3 regions of the Bradyrhizobium sp. T-12 genome follow, and region 2 is predicted to be linked to each of the others. Evidence: predicted binding sites of a transcription regulator. Region 2 holds the regulator's gene; each other region holds the start of a gene.
What was found. Region 2 encodes HrcA, which represses chaperone genes, less so after heat shock. Its sites were predicted from a motif close to GTTAGCACTCNCNNNNNGNGAGTGCTAAC; they were not measured.

Region 1 (2,263 bases), 990 kb from region 2:
TCTTCGAAGCCTGCAACTTCCAGGACCTGACCGGCCAGCGCATCAGCAAGGTCATGACCACGATGAAGTTCATCGAGCAGCATATCAATGCGATGATGGACATCTGGGGCGGCGTCGACGCCATCAAGTCGCATGTGCCGGCCCCAGTCGACAATCGCACCGAGGACGAAAAGCTCCTCAACGGTCCGAAGCTCTCCGGCGACGTCGGCCACGCCTCGCAGGACGACATCGACGCGCTGTTCGACTGAGCGGACGGGATACGGAAAAGCGAAACGCCGGCCCTGGGGGCTGGCGTTTTTGCTTTTGGATCCACCATCTCCGCTGTCATCGTCCGCGAAGGCGGACGATCCAGTATTCCAGAGACAGCAATGATTGAGCCGAGAGGCCGCGGCGCACTGGATGCCCCGCCTGCGCGGGGCATGACGGCGGAGCGAGTGCTACGCCCTCGGCGCGCAGCGGACGTAGACCATGTTGCCGTAGCGGGTGGCGGCGTCCTTGTCGATGAAGCGGGTGATCAGGACGCGGCCGTCGAAGGAGACGATTTCGCGGTCCTGCTCGCCGGGGGTCGGGCCCGCCGGTCCGATGTAGTTCTTGCCGCTCGGCGAGCCCTTCAGCCGCAGCTCCTGCGGCGTCGCCTGGTCGGCCAGATGCATAATCACGCCGCCGGAGGAACCGGCGGTGATCACGTAAGGGTTCTTGCACTGGGCCCGGGCGGCCGCCTCGGTGCGGGCGCGGTCGGCCGGGTTCTGGAACGAGGCCAGGCCCCAGCGGCCCACGATCTCGTCGGCGCGAATGGTCGCAGGCATTTCGGGAGCAACGCCCGGCTCGGCGTCGGGCGGCGGCGAGGACGACGAGAAGGACGGCAGGCTCATGCCGCCGCCGCAGGCGCCCAGCAGCAGCGCCAGACAAGAGGCGGCCGCCAGATTGGCAACCGTGCGCGCGTGAGCTGAACTGATCATGGCATTCCCCCGGACAAAACCATGGCCGCACCCCTCCCGCAGCCAAGCGCAAAAAAGCTGCCGGAGCAATGACGTCCTTTGATACGTCTGTGCCCCGAACAAGTTTCCAATGCCAACATCCTATATCCGCCTCAACAACCGCTTAACCACCTTTGCTTGACAGGATCGCGGCCAAGCCATATTTCCGGGCCCACTATTAGCACTCGGAAAGCCCGATTGCTAAGCGCGCCGTTCGATCCTCGGGATAGGGGCCGGACGGAAGCGCCGCCCCACCCACTTCCACACCTTCCGAAGCGAGCCTCCAAAGGGAAACGTCATGGCTAAATCCAAATTTCGTCCGCTGCATGACCGTGTCGTGGTCAAACGTATCGACGCCGAGGAAAAGACCAAGGGCGGCATCATCATTCCCGACACCGCCAAGGAAAAGCCGTCCCAGGGCGAAATCGTCGCCGTCGGCCCCGGCGGCCGTGACGAGGCCGGCAAGCTGGTCCCCATCGACCTCAAGGTCGGCGACCGCGTGCTGTTCGGCAAGTGGTCGGGCACCGAGGTCAAGATCGACAACGAAGACCTCCTGATCATGAAGGAGTCGGACATCATGGGCGTTCTGGCCTAAGGCCATCCGCCTGAACAGCCGCTGAATGTGATGCCCGGATCCAGGCGGTCCGGGCATCCATCATTCCGCCCGACAGCACAAAACAAGACACATCACGAAACACGAGGGACTGCAGACATGGCTGCCAAAGACGTCAAGTTTTCCGGAGACGCACGCGATCGCATGCTGCGCGGCGTCGACATTCTCGCCAACGCCGTCAAGGTGACGCTCGGCCCGAAGGGCCGCAACGTCGTCATCGAGAAATCGTTCGGCGCTCCCCGCATCACCAAGGACGGCGTCACCGTCGCCAAGGAGATCGAGCTCGAGGACAAGTTCGAGAACATGGGCGCCCAGATGGTGCGTGAGGTCGCCTCCAAGACCAACGACCTCGCCGGCGACGGCACCACCACCGCGACCGTGCTGGCCCAGGCCATCGTGCGCGAGGGCGCCAAGGCGGTTGCTGCCGGCATGAATCCGATGGACCTCAAGCGCGGCATCGACAGCGCCGTGGCAGCCGTCATCAAGGACATCGAGAAGCGCGCCAAGCCGGTCGCCGCCTCCTCCGAGGTCGCCCAGGTCGGCACCATCTCGGCCAATGGCGATGCCGCCATCGGCAAGATGATCGCCCAGGCGATGCAGAAGGTCGGCAACGAGGGCGTCATCACCGTCGAAGAGAACAAGTCGCTCGACACCGAAGTCGACATCGTCGAGG
Region 2 (2,263 bases):
GTTATAGATACCGCAGGAGATCGCGGCGACGTTGTCGCGCATGACATTGGCCTTGATCATGTTGCGCGCCTTCATCCAGTTGACGCAATCGGCCAGTGCGACCCAGGCGCCGGTGATCGAGGCGGTGCGCGTGCCGCCGTCGGCCTGCAGCACGTCGCAATCGACCGTGATCTGGCGCTCGCCGAGTGCTTCGAGGTCGACGATGGTGCGGAGCGAGCGGCCGATCAGGCGCTGGATCTCGACGGTACGGCCGCTCTGCTTGCCGGCGGCGGCCTCGCGGCGGGTGCGTTCGGAGGTTGCGCGCGGCAGCATGCCGTATTCGGCGGTGACCCAGCCGCGGCCCTGGCCCTTCAGCCACGGCGGCAGTCGGTCTTCCAGCGTGGCGGTGACGAGCACATGGGTGTCGCCGAACTTCACCAGGCACGAGCCTTCCGCATATTTGACCACGCCGCGCTCCAGCGTCACGGGGCGCAATTCATCGGGCGCACGGCGGCTTGGCCGCATGGGAAATCCTCCAAAATTCACGGGATAAGGCTGTTGGCGGTGCTTGTAGGTGGGGTGAGGGTGGGCGGCAAGGGCTTATTCATCCCCCGATTTCTCCCTCGATTCCTCTCTCGATTCCTGCCCTGATTCCGGGTCCGCAAACGCCACGCTTGTCAGACGCCTCGGGGATAGACAAATTATGAGTATCTGAGAGGAGTTACAGTCTGTGGCCCATCACGATCCGATCCATCTGATCGCGCCGCGCGCAGGCCTTGCCCAGCTCAACGAGCGTTCCCGCGACATTTTTCGTCAAATTGTAGAAAGTTATCTCGCGACCGGTGAGCCCGTGGGCTCGCGCAATATCTCGCGCCTGATCGCGATGCCGCTGTCGCCGGCCTCGGTCCGCAACGTCATGGCCGACCTGGAACAGCTCGGCCTGATCTATGCGCCGCACACCTCCGCCGGCCGGCTGCCGACGGAACTCGGCCTGCGTTTCTTCGTCGACGCCCTGATGCAGGTCGGCGACCTCAACGAGGCCGAGCGGCAGTCGATCCAGAGCCAGCTCACATCCGTCGGTCAGGCCCACTCGGTCGAGGCCGCGCTGGACCAGGCGCTGACGCGGCTGTCCGGCTTGACCCGGGCCGCCGCGGTGGTGCTGACGCCAAAATCCAATGCGCGGCTGAAGCACATTGAATTCGTCCGTCTGGAACCGGAGAAAGCGCTGGTCATCCTCGTCGGTGAGGACGGCCAGGTCGAGAACCGGGTGCTGACGCTGCCGCCCGGAGTTCCCTCCTCGGCGATCACCGAAGCCGGCAATTTCCTCAATGCGCGAATCCGCGGCCGGACCCTGGCGGAAGCGCGGCTCGAGCTCGAGACGGCGTTGGGCGAGGCCCGCGCCGAGCTCGATCAGCTGGCACAGAAGGTGATTTCCGCCGGGATCGCCAGCTGGTCCGGCGGCGAGAACGAGGACCGCCAGCTCATCGTGCGCGGCCACGCCAATCTGCTGGAGGATTTGCACGCGCTGGAGGATCTGGAGCGGGTCCGCCTGCTGTTCGACGACCTCGAGACCAAGCGCGGCGTGATCGATCTGCTCGGCCGGGCCGAGACGGCCGAGGGCGTGCGTATCTTCATCGGCAGCGAGAACAAGCTGTTTTCGCTGTCGGGGTCTTCCACCATCATCTCGCCCTATCGGGATGCCGCCGGCCACATCGTCGGTGTCCTGGGCGTGATCGGGCCGACGCGGCTGAATTATGCCCGCGTGATCCCGACTGTGGACTACGCCGCTCGCATCGTCAGCCGCCTATTGGGGGGCTGATCGGGTTCGATCCGATCACGGCCGCTTGATTTTCGCGGCTCAAAGCACGATATCCGGACCAACAATCCCTGGAAACGAGTTCGAGATAAGAGCCGATGACCGATCGAGACCGGCAACCCGAAGACGCGGCCGCGCCGACTGGCGAGCCCGTGGTGTCGAAGCCCTACATCATGCCCGACGATCCCGAGCCAGGCTCGGTCGAGAGCCTGCAGAAGGAAGTCGCCGAGGCGCGCGATCGCACGCTGCGGACGCTGGCCGAGATGGAGAATTTGCGCAAGCGCACCACCAAGGAAGTCGCCGACGCCCGCCTCTACGGCATTACCGGCTTTGCCCGCGACGTGCTCGACATCGCCGACAATCTCCAGCGCGCGCTCGATGCCGTTCCACCCGAGGCTCGCGCCGCGGCGGATCCCGGCCTGATCTCGCTGATCGAGGGCGTCGAGCTCACCGAGCGGTCGCTGCTCA
Region 3 (2,263 bases), 2.6 Mb from region 2:
ATGGGCGTGCCTGTGGTCGCGAAGCTCGGCAACAGCCTGCCTAGCCGCGCCGCCGGCTCCATCCTCACGGCGCTCGGCCTGCCCGACTGGGTCACCGACAGCAATGAGGCCTATATCGACATCGCAACGAGCCGCGCCCTGGAGATCGGCGAGCTCGACAAGGTGCGCCTCGCATTGCCCGACCAGATCCGGGCCGCCGCCGCCGGCAACCCCGTCTCCTACGGGCGAGCGGTGGACGAGGCCTATCGCGCGATGTGGCAGCGCTATTGCAGCAGCGGCGCCTGATCGCGCCTCGGGCGACGACAGCGCGTTCGCACGGCGCAGCTCAAACTGAGATATCGTAGGGCGGGCAAAGCGAAGCGTGCCCACGCATCTGTAACCGGATCGGAAAAAGCGTGGGCACGGCGCGCGAAGAGCGCGCCTTTGCCCGCCCTACGAGACCGGTGTCCTCAATGCAGCCGGAACACGCCATCCACGGCGCGCAGCTCGGCCGGCTTGATCAGCTTGGAATGCGCCACGGTGACCGAATGGAGGGGGCCGTCGAGCTTCTCCTGCCAGAATGCCAGGAAATCCTTCAGCGCCGGGAATTTCGGAAACATGTCGTAGTTCTGCCAGACATAGGTCTGGAGCAGCGAGGGATGATCCGGCATGCGGTAGAGAATTTGCGCCGTCGTCAGCCCGTAACCCAGCATCTGTTTCCGGAAATCCTCGGAAACGACCCCACTCCGCAAGCCCATGCCAACCTCCTTTGCAGGAGCGCATTCAAGGGGCGGCTTGGTCGGTGTGCGCCTTACGAGCCACCCGGTACTGATGCGCTCACATGAGAGAAATGTGACGCAAACTGACAATCCATCTCAAGCCCAAAAGTTTAACGAGCTGTTGAAATTCAATGCGTTAGCAGCAGATGCGGCACCGTGCTAATACGGTCCCTAAACCCGGTTAACGATGGAAAGACATTCTGGCAGCCGAGCCTTCAGAGCGCCAAATTTTCTGCTAGAAGCCCTTGCCCCCGCAAAATTCCTGTCCTATTTCAGCCTTGCTCGTGCTAGCACTCGCGGGCACCGATTGCTAACAATCTCAAAACCTCAACCCGAGCAAATGCTTAGGAGGACTGCATGAAATTCCGTCCGCTTCACGACCGCGTCGTGGTCAAGCGCATCGACGCAGAAGAGAAGACCGCTGGCGGCATCATCATTCCCGACACTGCCAAGGAAAAGCCCTCCCAGGGCGAAGTCGTCGCCGTCGGCCCCGGTGGCCGCGACGAAGCCGGCAAGCTGGTCCCGCTCGACCTGAAGGTCGGCGACCGCGTCCTGTTCGGCAAGTGGTCCGGCACCGAGGTCAAGATCGACAACGTCGACCTGCTGATCATGAAGGAAAGCGACATCATGGGCGTCCTCGACGTCCCCGCTTCCAAGAAGAAGGCGGCCTAAGAGCCCCTCTTTCCCTCCAATCAAATACCTCAAGGAAAAATCCAGATGGCAGCCAAAGAAGTCAAATTCTCGGTTGATGCGCGCGACAAGATGCTGCGCGGCGTCGACATCCTTGCCAACGCGGTGAAGGTCACGCTCGGTCCGAAGGGCCGCAACGTCGTCCTCGACAAGTCGTTCGGCGCTCCCCGCATCACCAAGGACGGCGTCACCGTCGCCAAGGAGATCGAGCTCGAGGACAAGTTCGAGAACATGGGCGCGCAGATGGTGCGCGAAGTTGCCTCCAAGTCCGCTGACGCGGCGGGCGACGGCACCACCACCGCCACCGTGCTGGCCCAGGCGATCGTGCGCGAAGGCGCCAAGTCGGTTGCCGCCGGCATGAACCCGATGGACCTCAAGCGTGGTATCGACCTGGCCGTGGAAGCCGTGGTCGCCGACCTCGTCAAGAACTCCAAGAAGGTCACCTCGAACGACGAGATCGCCCAGGTCGGCACCATCTCGGCGAACGGCGACCAGGAGATCGGCAAGTTCCTCTCCGACGCCATGAAGAAGGTCGGCAACGAGGGTGTCATCACCGTCGAGGAAGCCAAGTCGCTCGAGACCGAGCTCGACGTCGTCGAGGGCATGCAGTTCGACCGCGGCTACATCTCGCCCTACTTCGTCACCAACGCCGACAAGATGCGCGTTGAAATGGACGACGCCTACATCCTCATCAACGAGAAGAAGCTCTCCTCGCTGAACGAGCTGCTGCCGCTGCTCGAGGCCGTGGTGCAGACCGGCAAGCCGCTGGTCATCGTCGCCGAAGACGTCGAAGGCGAAGCGCTCGCGACCCTGGT

Region 1: AC0WRY_RS05515 (co-chaperone GroES) is a predicted target of HrcA. The motif match lies at 1,155-1,183, and genes of this name have one in related genera.
Region 3: AC0WRY_RS22750 (co-chaperone GroES) is a predicted target of HrcA. The motif match lies at 1,045-1,073, and genes of this name have one in related genera.

The regions. Positions count from the first base shown of each region.
Region 1 covers NZ_CM177756.1:1,153,160-1,155,422, reverse strand. The annotation lists gene AC0WRY_RS05525 (protein phosphatase CheZ) at 1-248, shown strand, start outside; gene AC0WRY_RS05520 (hypothetical protein) at 438-959, opposite strand; gene AC0WRY_RS05515 (co-chaperone GroES) at 1,276-1,572, shown strand; gene groL (chaperonin GroEL) at 1,690-2,263, shown strand, end outside.
Region 2 covers NZ_CM177756.1:167,511-169,773, reverse strand. The annotation lists gene rph (ribonuclease PH) at 1-504, opposite strand, end outside; gene hrcA (heat-inducible transcriptional repressor HrcA) at 710-1,798, shown strand; gene grpE (nucleotide exchange factor GrpE) at 1,894-2,263, shown strand, end outside.
Region 3 covers NZ_CM177756.1:4,769,202-4,771,464, forward strand. The annotation lists gene AC0WRY_RS22740 (O-linked N-acetylglucosamine transferase, SPINDLY family protein) at 1-285, shown strand, start outside; gene AC0WRY_RS22745 (usg protein) at 450-737, opposite strand; gene AC0WRY_RS22750 (co-chaperone GroES) at 1,116-1,430, shown strand; gene groL (chaperonin GroEL) at 1,476-2,263, shown strand, end outside.